3 regions of the Massilia pseudoviolaceinigra genome follow, and region 2 is predicted to be linked to each of the others. Evidence: predicted binding sites of a transcription regulator. Region 2 holds the regulator's gene; each other region holds the start of a gene.

Region 1 (4,117 bases), on a different contig from region 2:
AGAACCGTTGACAGGACCGTCATGAATTTTGAGGAGAGGAAAACTGGAAACGCGCGGTCGGGGTATTGGTAGGTCGTTATTGCAACATCCGGTCGGTTCGGCTGTGTACCGCAGGGCCGAAGGAGAAGCACTTATGATAAGGCCTCTTACGGGAAGTCCCGGAAGAGGCCTGAAACTTGTCATCGTATGTCTATCACGTCAATAGAAACCTAAACAAGCTTTGGACATGCCCCACAGCAAGATGCTGTCGGGGCTATGTCAGATTATTGGCACTCTTTTGGTTTGTATTTTGCGTCAGCATTGCTGGAGCAGGTCCAAGCGCCGGTATCTGCACGGGTCCAGGTAACGGTTTTGCCCAGAACAGCAGTGTTACCCAGCAAGGTGCAGGTAATCGTGCCGGCGCCGGTTACAGCAACGTTCGCAGCAATCCCGGAGCAACGCGTGGTAACAGGGAGCAGACCGATTTCAGCAGGGCCAGCAACAGCGTCGCCGCCTGCCAGTTTGGTCTCGACGTTCACTTTACCTGGGGTGATTTCAGCCAGGCCAGCACCAACTTGCGACTTAGCAACATAGTCCTGATATGCTGGCAGTGCAACTGCAGCCAGGATACCGATAATCGCAACAACGATCATCAGTTCGATCAGGGTAAAACCGGCTTGTGCCTTCTTCATCATTTTCATCGATTTCATTTTACTACTCCTAGTTGGGATTAATTCGGAACTTGTGAACCGCACTTGGGTATATGCAAGCGCCGTGCCAGCTTCATTTTCTGGCACAACATCCGTGTATCCCCGCTGTAGCGATGTAAATTTGACAATTTCTGGCGTATCACTGACAGGTTTTGGCAACCTGGTATGCCGTTTTTTGTCATATGGCATGTTTTGAGCATATTTTGAGCAAAAAATTGCCAGCCTACGTGTGCCTGACCTGCTCAACGCTAGCATGCGCTGCCTTCCCTGTACCTGGTCCTTCGCTCTAGTCCAATGAAAAATTACCGAGCAGCGATTCCTGTCTGCGGCGTGAACCAGCGGTTTCAGCACAAGGCAAACAGAATTGACTTGGCGGGACGCGGGACAGAACAGTAAGCCGGAAGATGCGTTCAACTGCGGGAGGGGCGGCGCCAGAGAAGGCGGCATGCCTGAGTCAGCGAGAAGCGCCCGAAGTTTGAGATGGGGTCGGGGTTGGCAGAGACGGCAGGACAAGCAAACGAGGTCGGTACGAGAAGTGTCGGTGCCGCCCTTCGTACGGCGGATGGTCAGTGCCAGGAACGTGCATCACGCTGTTGCGCGCCCGGCGGTCAGTGAGTCAGACGGCCCGGCGCGCTTCGTATCATTGCGAATTGCAAGTGCTTATCATGAAGGAGAAGGTCGGCTAAGGGATGCAACAACGACGCCACCAATGCAAAAGCCCCCTGGATCAGGGGGCTTGGCTGTTCAAACGCGAATCACGTACATCCTTTTGGCTTGACATTGGCATTGAGCGTGGAGCTGCACGTCCAGATATTTCCACCCGCACCGCCGGTCGGGGTTCGGGTCAAGGTGATCAGAAACCCCGCAACTTGCGTGTTGCCTTTTAATGCGCACTCAAGCGTCGTGGCACCGGAGGGATCGAGCGAAACGGTAACGGTGCAACGTTGCGTATTCGTATGCATCCCTATATCCTCCGGCACCGAAATGGTGGTGTCAACGCCCTCCGCCATTTTCGCTTCCACGATGACCTTTCCGGCGGAGACTTCTGCCAGACCCGTCATCGCTTGCGACCTTGCAATGTAGTTCTGATACGCCGGCAGCGCAACGCTGGCCAGAATGCCGATAATGGCTACCACAATCATCAGTTCGATCAGCGTAAAGCCGGCCTGAACGCGATTGCGCATGTTCGTCGATTTCATATTATTCCCTCATTGCAGACAAAATTGCCTTGCATAAACCATTCTGAGAACATTGCAATCGCCGTGCCAGCGCTTTTCGCAGTTTTTGGCGTGTCGCTACCCTGATTGTGCAAGAAAGTGTCAGCCTGTGCTGCCGGGAATACAAAAATTGTCAGCTGGGTGCGACACTTTTTGCCACATTGCAACTTCAGGCATGAGGGAAATGGATAAGGTGGCTACTCCGGTGTCAGGCAAAACACCATGTCGGCCCCGGCCAGCTCGATTGCGTCGCCGTGCTGCAGCCGGCGCGCAGTCTTGCCCGGCGCCACGCCATTGATCAGAGGTGCCACGCTGCCGTCCACATGGGCCAGATAATACGCGCCGTTCTGGCGCGTGATCGCCACCACCTGCACGCCCGGCTTGCCCAGGGTCGACAGCGGCTTGGTCAGCACCAGACGCTTGCCGGCATTCGGTCCGGTTTTTACCTCGATCGATGCGACCATGGATACCTCCACGGCATGCGCTTCGGGTGCCGCGCGCCGCGGCCCGGCCATGAATTCGAGCTGGAAGCGCGCCACGACGATGGTGTCGTGATCTTCCAGCATGTGCTTGGCCACGCGCCTGCCGTTGACATAGGTGCCATTGGTGCTGCCCAGGTCTTCCAGGAAGACGTCGTCCAGGATGAACGTGAACGCCGCATGGGCGCCGCTCATGGCCGGGTGCGGGAGCACGATATCGCTGTCGGGCCTGCGCCCGAGCGTCATCCGGTCCTTGTCGAGTTCGACCTCCCGTATCACCGCGTGATCGCGCGATATGATAATTTTCGCCACTCTTGCCCTCCGTGGGGGTGACCCGCCAACGAGAACGGGGAGCCTGCGCTCCCCGTCATTATTCACTACCTTTGGCCTTGCTTACAAATTACAGCATGGCTTTCAGCAAACGCGCCATTTCCGACGGGTTTTTGGTGGCCTTGATACCGCAGGCTTCCATGATGTCCAGCTTGGCCTGTGCCGTGTCGGCGCCACCGGAAATCAGCGCGCCGGCATGGCCCATGCGCTTGCCCGGAGGGGCGGTCACGCCAGCGATGAAGCACACCACCGGCTTTTTCATGTTGTCCTTGATCCAGTAAGCCGCGTTGGCTTCGTCCGGACCGCCGATTTCGCCGATCATGATGACCGCGTCGGTATCAGGATCGTCGTTGAACATCTTCATGACGTCGATGTGCTTCAGACCATTGATCGGGTCGCCGCCGATGCCCACTGCCGACGATTGGCCCAGGCCCAGCGCGGTCAGCTGGCCGACTGCTTCGTACGTCAACGTGCCCGAACGCGAGACCACGCCGATGCGGCCCTTGCGGTGGATGTGACCTGGCATGATGCCGATCTTGATTTCGTCCGGGGTGATCAGGCCTGGGCAGTTCGGGCCCAGCAGCAGGGTCTTGGAACCGGCCTTGGCCATGCGGTCCTTGAGCGCCATCATGTCACGCACGGGAATGCCTTCGGTGATGCAGATTGCCAGGTCGAGTTCGGCTTCGACGGCTTCCCAGATCGCGGCGGCGGCGCCTGCCGGCGGCACGTAGATGACCGACACGTTGGCGCCGGTTTCTTTTTTCGCTTCCGCTACGTTAGCGAAAATAGGAATGCCTTCGAAATCTTCGCCGGCTTTCTTCGGGTTCACGCCGGCAACGAAGCATTCCTTGCCATTCGCGTAATCGCGGCACATGCGGGTGTGGAATTGACCGGTCTTGCCGGTAATCCCCTGGGTGACTACTTTTGTATCTTTATTGATCAGAATCGACATGTTTGTTCCTTCGAATTAGGCCGGATTAGGCTTTATGAGCAGCAGCAGCCGCTACCACGGCCTTGGCTGCGTCTTCCATCGTATCGGCGGCGATGATCGGCAGGCCGGAGTCGGCCAGCATCTTCTTGCCGATGTCTTCGTTGGTGCCCTTCATGCGCACAACCAGCGGCACCGTCAGGGAAACGGCCTTCGATGCGGTGATCACGCCTTCGGCGATCACGTCGCAACGCATGATGCCGCCGAAAATGTTGACCAGGATGGCTTTCAGGCCTGGATTCTTCAACATGATCTTGAACGCTTCGGTCACTTTTTCCGCCGTTGCGCCGCCGCCCACGTCGAGGAAGTTGGCAGGCTCGCCACCGAACAGCTTGATGGTGTCCATGGTGGCCATGGCCAGGCCGGCGCCGTTCACCAGGCAGCCGATGTTGCCGTCGAGCGAGATGTAAGCCA
Region 2 (4,117 bases):
CGAACAACGCGACGCGCGAGCTCAAGTTCGCCAGCCGCGGGCAGATCGTGTATCCACCGAAAGCGGCGCGCGCAGCGCCACCCATCACAGGTAAACCACAATGAAAAAATTTCTAGCCTTCGCTTTGCTCGGACTGGCCGCGGTGACCGCGTCCGCCGAAAAGGCCGATGCCACCAAAAAGGCGGTGATCGATTACGGTTCACTTGAAACCAACGAAGTAACCCAGGTGACGATATTCACGGGGGACGTGGTCGTCACCAAGGGCACCCTGATCCTCAAGTCCGACCGCGCCGTCGTCAAGCACACGCCGGAAGGCGACATGTTCGTGACGCTGACCGCCAGCCCCGGCAAGGCCGCCACGTTCCGCCAGAAACGCGACGGCGGCCCCGACCTGTGGGTCGAAGGGCAGGCCCAGCGCATCGAATACGATGAACGCAACGACATGATGAAGCTTTTCTCGGGCGCCAAGATCCGCCAGCTGGAAGGCCAGAAGCCGACCAACGAAATCGAGAGCGAATTCATTTCCTACGACAGCCGCAAGGAAGTTTTCCTGGCGCGTAACGACGCCAGCGGCACCAACAAGCCGGGCCAGGGTCGCGGCACCATGATCATCGCGCCGCGCAAGCCGCGCGCCGCACCGGGCACGCCGCCGGGAGCACCAGCACCGGCGCCAGCGCCGGTCACCACGCCAGCGGCGGGAACCCAATGATGGAAGCGAAGAATTGCGGCAGTACGCTGATCGTGCGCGGGCTGCAGAAAAGCTATGGCAAGCGCCTGGTCGTACGCGATGTGTCGCTGCAGGTCGATTGCGGCGAAGTGGTCGGCCTGCTCGGACCCAACGGCGCCGGCAAGACCACCTCGTTCTACATGATCGTCGGCCTGGTGCCGTCGGACGCGGGCACGATCGATATCAGCGGAGTCGATATTTCGAGCCTGCCGATTCACCGCCGCGCCGCGCTCGGCCTGTCGTATCTGCCACAGGAAGCGTCGGTGTTCCGCAAGCTGACGGTGGAAGAAAACATCCGCGCCGTGCTGGAACTGCAGAAGGTCGATGGCAAGGCGCTGACCAAGGCCCAGATCAACGAGCGCCTCGACACCCTGCTGGCCGACCTGCAAATTGAAAAACTGCGCGAGAACCAGGCCATGTCGCTGTCGGGCGGCGAGCGGCGCCGGGTCGAGATCGCGCGCGCGCTGGCGACCAATCCGCGCTTCGTGCTGCTCGACGAACCGTTCGCCGGGGTCGACCCGATTGCGGTCATCGAGATCCAGCGCATCGTGCGCTTCCTCAAGCAGCGCGGCATCGGGGTCCTGATCACCGACCACAACGTGCGCGAAACGCTGGGCATCTGCGACCGTGCCTACATCATCAACCAGGGTGCGGTGCTCGCCTCCGGTCGACCCGACGACATCATCGCCGATGAATCCGTGCGCCGGGTCTACCTGGGCGAACACTTCCGGATGTAGGCATGAAACAGTCCCTTCAACTACGTACCTCACAGCACCTCGCCCTCACGCCCCAGCTGCAGCAGTCGATCCGGCTGCTGCAGTTGTCGACCCTGGAACTGCACCAGGAGCTGGAGCAGCTGCTGAGCGACAATCCGCTGCTCGAACGGCTCGACGACCCGCTCGATCACTCGGTGCGCCTGCTGGGCGATGGCGCCATCAGCAGCACGTCGACCCCGACCGAAGCGGCGCCCGAGCCGGGTGCCCAGGACGCGCCGGCACCAAGCGAAGGCGAGGGCTTCGAAGGCGGCGAGACGGACAGCCCGGCCAGCAGCGACAACGATGGCGAGTGGGGCGACCTCGGTCGCGCCAAGACGTCCGACGACGAGGATTCGCGCCCGCAGCTGGAAGCCTCCGCCACCACCTTGCGCGAGCACCTGATGGAGCAGATGCGCGTGACCGTGCTGGAGGCGCGCGACCGCGCGCTGGTCGAACTGATCGTCGACGCCATCGACGACAACGGCTACCTGACCGAAACGCTGGAAGAAATCCACGAGCGCATGCCGCCCGAGCTGGAGATCGAGATCGAAGAACTGCGCACCGCACTGGCGCTGCTGCAAAGTTTCGATCCGGTTGGGGTGGGGGCGCGCAATGCGTCCGAATGCCTGGCGCTGCAGATCCGGCGCATGCCGGGCGTGGCGCTGGTCACGCGGCGCATGGCGCTGACGATTGTGGAAAACCACCTGACCTGGTTCGCGCAGCGTGAATTCAACAAGCTGAAAAAGGCGCTCGACTGCGACGATGAGGACTTGCGCGAGGCGCAGACCGTGATCCGCCAATGCAATCCGCATCCGGGCGCGGAGTTCGCGTCGGACGTGTCGGACTACGTGGTGCCGGACGTGATCGTGCGCAAGGCGAAAAACGGCTGGTCGGTGATGCTCAATAACGATGTCATGCCGCGCCTGCGCGTGAACAGCATGTACGCCGCGCTGCTCAAGCAAGGCAAGGGTGAAGGGCAGATGGGCGCGCAGCTGCAGGAAGCCAAGTGGCTGATCAAGAACATGCGCCAGCGTTTCGATACCATCTTGCGGGTGGCCGAAGCGATTGTCGAACGCCAGCGCAATTTCTTCTCGCACGGTGCGGTGGCGATGCGCCCGCTGGTGCTGCGTGAGATCGCCGACACGCTCGGCCTGCACGAAAGTACGATCTCGCGCGTGACCACGCAAAAGTACATGATGACGCCGCACGGCATGTTCGAGCTCAAATATTTTTTCGGCAGCCACGTGGCTACCGAAGCGGGCGGCGAAGCGTCATCGACGGCGATCCGCGCGCTGATCGTGCAGCTGACCAGCGCCGAGGATCCCAAGAGCCCTCTGTCGGACAGCAAGATCGCCGACATGCTGGGCGAGCAGGGCATGGTGATCGCGCGCCGCACGGTCGCCAAGTACCGCGAAGCGCTCAAGATTCCGCCGGTCGCCCTGCGCAAGTGCCTCTAGCCTGCCCAGGGCTGCGCGGCGCCTAGAAAAACTCCGGGTGCTCGCGCAGCAGCACCTGCTCGTACTGGTTCACCGCCTTGAACTGTTCCAGCCCCGGCGCCATGCGCCGGCCCGCATCCCAGCTGCGCCAGGCGCGCGGCATGTCGTAGCTCAGGAACAGCGCATCGCCCATATCCTTGTAGGCCCCGGCCAGCGCCGGATTGGCGCGCAACACGCTGGCGTACAGCGGGAGCGCGCCGCGCACGTCGCCCAGCTTGGCGCGCCAATTTGCTTCAAACAGCGCCAGCATGTGCTGCTTGTGTGTGGTGAGCTTGCGCAGTTCCTGCAGCTTGGCGAGCGCCGCCTCCATCTCCGCCTTCCCCTTGGGCCGTATCGCCGCCGCGAACGCGCGCACTTGCGGGTCGGCGTTGAGCAGCACCTTCTGCTCCGGGGTCGGCATTTTCATCTGTTCGCCGCCGACAAACGCCAATTCGGACATGCCGAGCATGGCGTCGAATGCACGCTTGTCGGCGAACGCTTGCGCGATCTCGGTCTCGAAGGCTTGCCTGGCTGCCGCCGTTGGCGGGGCGGCATTCGCCTGCGCCTTGTCGAGCAGCTGATCGAGTTCGTCAGCCGCTGCCGCCCGTGGCTTGTACGGCTTGAGGTCGTAGCTGGCGGGGGCGCTTTGCTTGAGCGCGCTGACCGTGTAGGTGCGCGTCTGGCTGTGGCCGACCTGCTTGTGATGCATCACAAAGCCGGCCGGCACGCGCTTTTCGCTCGCCAGGCGCGCCAGCACCAGCGGGTGGCCGCCGAAACGGTAGCGCATCATGCGCTCGAACTTGGCCGCGTCGCCGGCACCGATGCTGGTGCCGCCGGCCGGAATGCGCGCCAGCGGATTGCCGTCGACCGCCAGCACGGTGGCCCCAGCCTCGGTCGATTCGGACAGCTTGCGCACCGCCGACGCGACCGAGAGCTCATGTTCGTCGAAGACCGGGTCGAACGCCGGCACGTCGACCTTGGCCACGCTTAGCGCCCGGTTCAGCACCGACCGGTTCTTCAGTTCCTGGACGCGAAAGCCGGCTTCGTCGAACAGCGAGTAGTCGACATAGCGACGATTGGCCAGGTCGATCTGGTAGCGGCGCCGCGTTGCCAGGTCGTAGATCGTCGATTCGCTCGCGCTGCTCACCGACAGATAGTGT
Region 3 (4,117 bases), on a different contig from region 2:
CACCTTCGATGGCTTCGATGGCCTGTTCGACGATGGCGTCGTCCACGGCCGCCTCGATCTTGGTCTTGGGCAGGAAGTCGACCACGTACTCGGCGCCGCGGTACAGCTCGGTATGGCCTTTCTGGCGTCCGAAGCCCTTGACTTCGGTAACGGTAATCCCTTGCACGTTGATGGCCGAGAGCGCTTCGCGCACTTCGTCCAGCTTGAAGGGTTTGATAATGGCGGTGATCATTTTCATAGCTGGCCTCTTAGAAAGTTTTTGACACGGTCAGCACGGCGCGGGAACGGCCCAGGTCCTTGCCGTTGACCGGGCTGACGTACATATCGGTATTGGCGCTGATAACGGCCAGCGCGACCGTGGCGAAACCGACGTCCTTGGTCAGGCCGATCTTGGCGTCGTTGTAGCTGAGCGCATCGTTGTGGGCCACGCGCTGGCGTCCCACGTGCAGGTTGAGCACCAGGCCGGTGGCCAGGTCGAGATTGGCGCTCAGGTCGAGGTAGCCGCTTCCCTTGCTGTCGGTGGTGCCGAACAGGTTGGTGGTCGAATGCGAATACTTCAGGGACACCGGTCCCATGCCGACCTGCCCGTACAGCTCGAACGTGTTGGCGTTCGGATGCAAGCCGTTCGACGGGTAGCCGTAGTACAGGCCGCCCACGTCGTAGCTGATGCCTTTGGTGATTTCCCCCTTCTGGCCGCCGTACAGGTCGATTTCGACATCGCCGTCGCCGCCCAGGTCCTTGGTCCACTTGATGGTCGACGCCCAGACGCCGGCGTAGGCGCCGCTCGGAGTGTGGCTGTAGTCGGCCCCGCCCTGCACGGCCGGCTTCATGCGGGTTTGCGACAGGCCGCGGTAGCGGTAGTCGCTGGTCAGGGCAGCGTTGAAGCTGACCACATTGTCGGGCGCGGGCGCGTCGGCAGCCTGGGCCAGCGGTGCCCCCAGGGTTGCCAGCGCCAGGGTCAGCGCGGCGGCGAGAGACAACGGAGTAGACAGCTTATTCATGACGGTTCCCTTATGGTTTTTTAACAGAGACGGCGGTTGGGGTTTAAAATAAAGCCTGCGCATGCACACTGCTTAACCATTAGCAGAAGTCATGCCAGCTACGATTGCGCCCGGCTGCAACTTGTTTTTGCGCCCGGCGTCCCCAACTTGCTGTTAATAAACAGTAAAAAATCCGCGATTCCGGTCGCGGCCGGCGCGAATGCACCAAACTGGCCCACCTGGCGCACCGCTGCGGTGCGCCACCGTGCGCTGCGCCACCAATTTCACGAGGATTGCGATGGACATGAACAGCTTTTTCAACGACTTGCAGGGCAAGATCAACCAGGCCATCGAGAGTTCGCCGGCCAAGGATATCGAGAAGAACGTCAAGAGCATGATGACCCAGGGCTTTTCCAAGCTCGACCTGGTCACACGCGAGGAATTCGATATCCAGGCCCAGGTGCTGGCCAAGACCCGTGCCAAGCTCGAAGCACTGGAACAGCGCGTCACCGAGCTCGAAGAACGCCTGGTGCCCACCAAACCACAGGTCTGAGCCTGCGGCGGCGCTAGCGCCGCATCAGCAAGCGCTCGACCGCATCGATCTGGGCTGCTGAAAAGGCTTTCCGGCCCGGTTCGCGCGTGAGCAATTCGCCCATGGCCCAGGCGTAGACCAGTTGCGCCCGCGTGGCTGCCTCGGCCGCGTCAAAACCAAGCCCCTCCAGCAAGTTCGCCACAAACGCGACACGCCGCTCGTGCACCCGGCGCAACACCTGGGCCGCGCCCGGGTCTTGCGCGCCGAGCGTGTTGATGGCCTGATACAGGCCGATATCGAGTTCGCCCACGTTCGTTAACAAAAGACGCAGCCGCGCCAGCGCATCGACTGCCGCCTCTTCAATGGCGCGGATGATCTGGTCGGTGGCGATCGACTCCCAACGCTCGAGTACCGCCAGCGCAAAGCTGCCGGCGCTGTCGAAATGCCAATAGAAACTTCCCCTGCTCACCCCCATGCGCTTGCACAGCGGATCGGCCTTCAAGGCTTGCGGGCCGTCGTCGCGCAACACGGCCAGGCCAAAGTCAAGCCAAGTCTCGCGCGATAAACGATTTTGTCCTGAAGAACGGGTGGATGGCATGGCGGCTCCAAAAAAACGACCCGGCGCCAGGGACGGCGCCGCTGCATGCGGTGCGATGCGATGCGATGCGCTCGCATCATAGCTTACCGCCAGCAAACCCGGCAGTGCCCAAACATCGTGTATAGTGCAACCATACACACTGTATGGTTCGGACGCAGCGGTGCCCGTACCGGTCGTTTTTCATCCCAAGGAGCACATCATGTTTGCAAGAGTTACCCATGTTCAAGCCAAGCCGGAAAAACTCGCCGAGATCGTCGCGCTGTACAACGATTCGGTGTTGCCGGTTCTTCAACAGTTGCAAGGATTCAAGTCAACCTTTCTCCTGACCGATCCGGACAGCGGCAAAGGCATGTCGATTACCTTGTGGGAGACTGAGGCCGACCGCCTCGCCGGCGACAGCGACCCGGCCTTGCGCGGCCCGATCGTCGCGGTCATGCCCCTGCTGGCGGGGCCGCCGGAAGCGCAGGGTTTCGACGCCATCAGCCTGACCTGAAGCGATCCGCATGGCGCTGCGCTACGCGACGCGTTGCACGATGCGCTGCCGTGCGCCTTACGTCATGCTGCGGTCATCTGGGAGGATTATTCTGACGCTGTTGGTGACATGCCTCTGCATTTCCCACAGGTTAGTCCGGTGACCTCGAACACCGGCACCAGATACTTGCAGCCGGAAACCATCCGGCTGCTTTTTTTTGCCTGCGCTAGCGCGCCGGCAAGGTCGCCACCGCCGATGGCCCGCTCAGGCCGCTGTAAGTCGATGCCTTGACCACATAAAAGTAGGCCGCACTGCCGGTGGCGCCAGCATCGACGAAACTGGTGCCGGTCAGCTCAGTGCCGACCCGCTCGAACGGCCCGCTTGCATTGGTCGCGCGCAACACATCGTAGCTGCGCGCCATCGGGCTGGCCGCCCACTGCACCGCGACGCCGCCGCTGCGCGCGTTGGCGCTGACCTTGGTGGGCGGCGCCACCAGGCTGCCGGGCTTCGATCCGATCTTCACGTTCTCGAAACTGGCCGTGGTGGTGGCCGCCGGATCGCCCGAGGCTGTGAAAATGCCGACGTACAAGGTATCGGACAGCTCCGGATAAATGATGGTGCCGATGGCCGACCAGTCGGTCCCGCCATTGCTCGACAGGTAGGCGTAGACGAAATTACCGTGCCGCACCAGCTTGAGCGACATCGGCGCCACCGCCGATGTGAACCGGCGCGCCGCATGGTAGCCGCCATAGTGCTGCGTGCCGACGCGCCAGAACAGATGCGTGCCATTGCCGGAACTGGCCGGCGCCACGTAAATCTGGGCGGCCGCCGTGGCGGGACGCGCGTCGAGCGAACTGCGGATCATGATGCCGGCCACGCCGGTGCTCAGCGCCCCCGGATCGGTGACGGTGGCGATGACTTCGACGTCGCCCTTGAGCTCCTTGTACGCGAAGTGATAGCCCTTCTCGGCGCCAGCGCCGGAGGCCGTCATCTTCCAGTTCGCGCCGGTATTGGTGGCGCTGCCCGGCGTCTGGACCTTGCCCAGGTCGGCCTGGGTAAAGCTGGTCGCCGCCGTCATCACCGGCGCGGTGAACGGGAACGTTACCGCGCGTGCGGTCGAGCTGTCCTTGGTGCGGCGGTAAACCTGGCCCGAGTACGGACCGCTGTACGGACCGGCTTCGCCGCGCGATTTGGCCAGTTCGCGGTATTGCGCGACATTCGGCGCCTTCAGGCCCTTGCGCACCACATAGTGCGTGTACAGGGTCTCGAACAGGTTGGCCGGCATGGTCTGGAGGGGCTGGGCGCCGATCTGGGTGTAGTAACCGTAGCCGCATGAGACCGGATTGAAGGTGAACGGCTTGCCCAGGTTGTAGTTGGCATAGTATTCGCCGGCCGCCAGCAAGCGGTTGTTGCGCAGCGAATACAGGTCGATGCCCTGCTTCCAGGCGGTTTCGGCAATCGCGCCGTAGGTGGCGATCTGGCCGTGCGCGTGACCCTGGTCGCGGCCGGTATCGCCCACCTCGCCATTCGACATG

What was found. The regulator sigma-54, encoded in region 2, starts transcription at its own class of promoters, with help from an activator protein. The targets are predictions, from matches to a motif close to TGGCANGNAANCTGCTTT.
Region 1: RBA40_RS32080 (pilin) is a predicted target of sigma-54. The motif match lies at 1,940-1,957, and genes of this name have one in related genera.
Region 3: RBA40_RS17395 (TorF family putative porin) is a predicted target of sigma-54. The motif match lies at 1,081-1,098, and genes of this name have one in related genera.

What each region holds. Positions count from the first base shown of each region.
Region 1 covers NZ_JAVCWL010000056.1:2,237-6,353, reverse strand. Annotated here, with positions in the region: gene RBA40_RS32085 (pilin) at 264-689, opposite strand; gene RBA40_RS32080 (pilin) at 1,445-1,888, opposite strand; gene RBA40_RS32075 (FHA domain-containing protein) at 2,104-2,697, opposite strand; gene sucD (succinate--CoA ligase subunit alpha) at 2,786-3,667, opposite strand; gene sucC (ADP-forming succinate--CoA ligase subunit beta) at 3,693-4,117, opposite strand, start outside.
Region 2 covers NZ_JAVCWL010000005.1:64,883-68,999, forward strand. Annotated here, with positions in the region: gene lptC (LPS export ABC transporter periplasmic protein LptC) at 1-104, shown strand, start outside; gene lptA (lipopolysaccharide transport periplasmic protein LptA) at 101-709, shown strand; gene lptB (LPS export ABC transporter ATP-binding protein) at 709-1,464, shown strand; gene RBA40_RS06505 (RNA polymerase factor sigma-54) at 1,467-2,939, shown strand; gene RBA40_RS06510 (hypothetical protein) at 2,962-4,117, opposite strand, start outside.
Region 3 covers NZ_JAVCWL010000017.1:7,091-11,207, reverse strand. Annotated here, with positions in the region: gene RBA40_RS17400 (P-II family nitrogen regulator) at 1-238, opposite strand, end outside; gene RBA40_RS17395 (TorF family putative porin) at 249-1,001, opposite strand; gene RBA40_RS17390 (accessory factor UbiK family protein) at 1,279-1,533, shown strand; gene RBA40_RS17385 (TetR/AcrR family transcriptional regulator) at 1,547-2,206, opposite strand; gene RBA40_RS17380 (antibiotic biosynthesis monooxygenase family protein) at 2,310-2,603, shown strand; gene RBA40_RS17375 (alginate lyase family protein) at 2,809-4,117, opposite strand, start outside.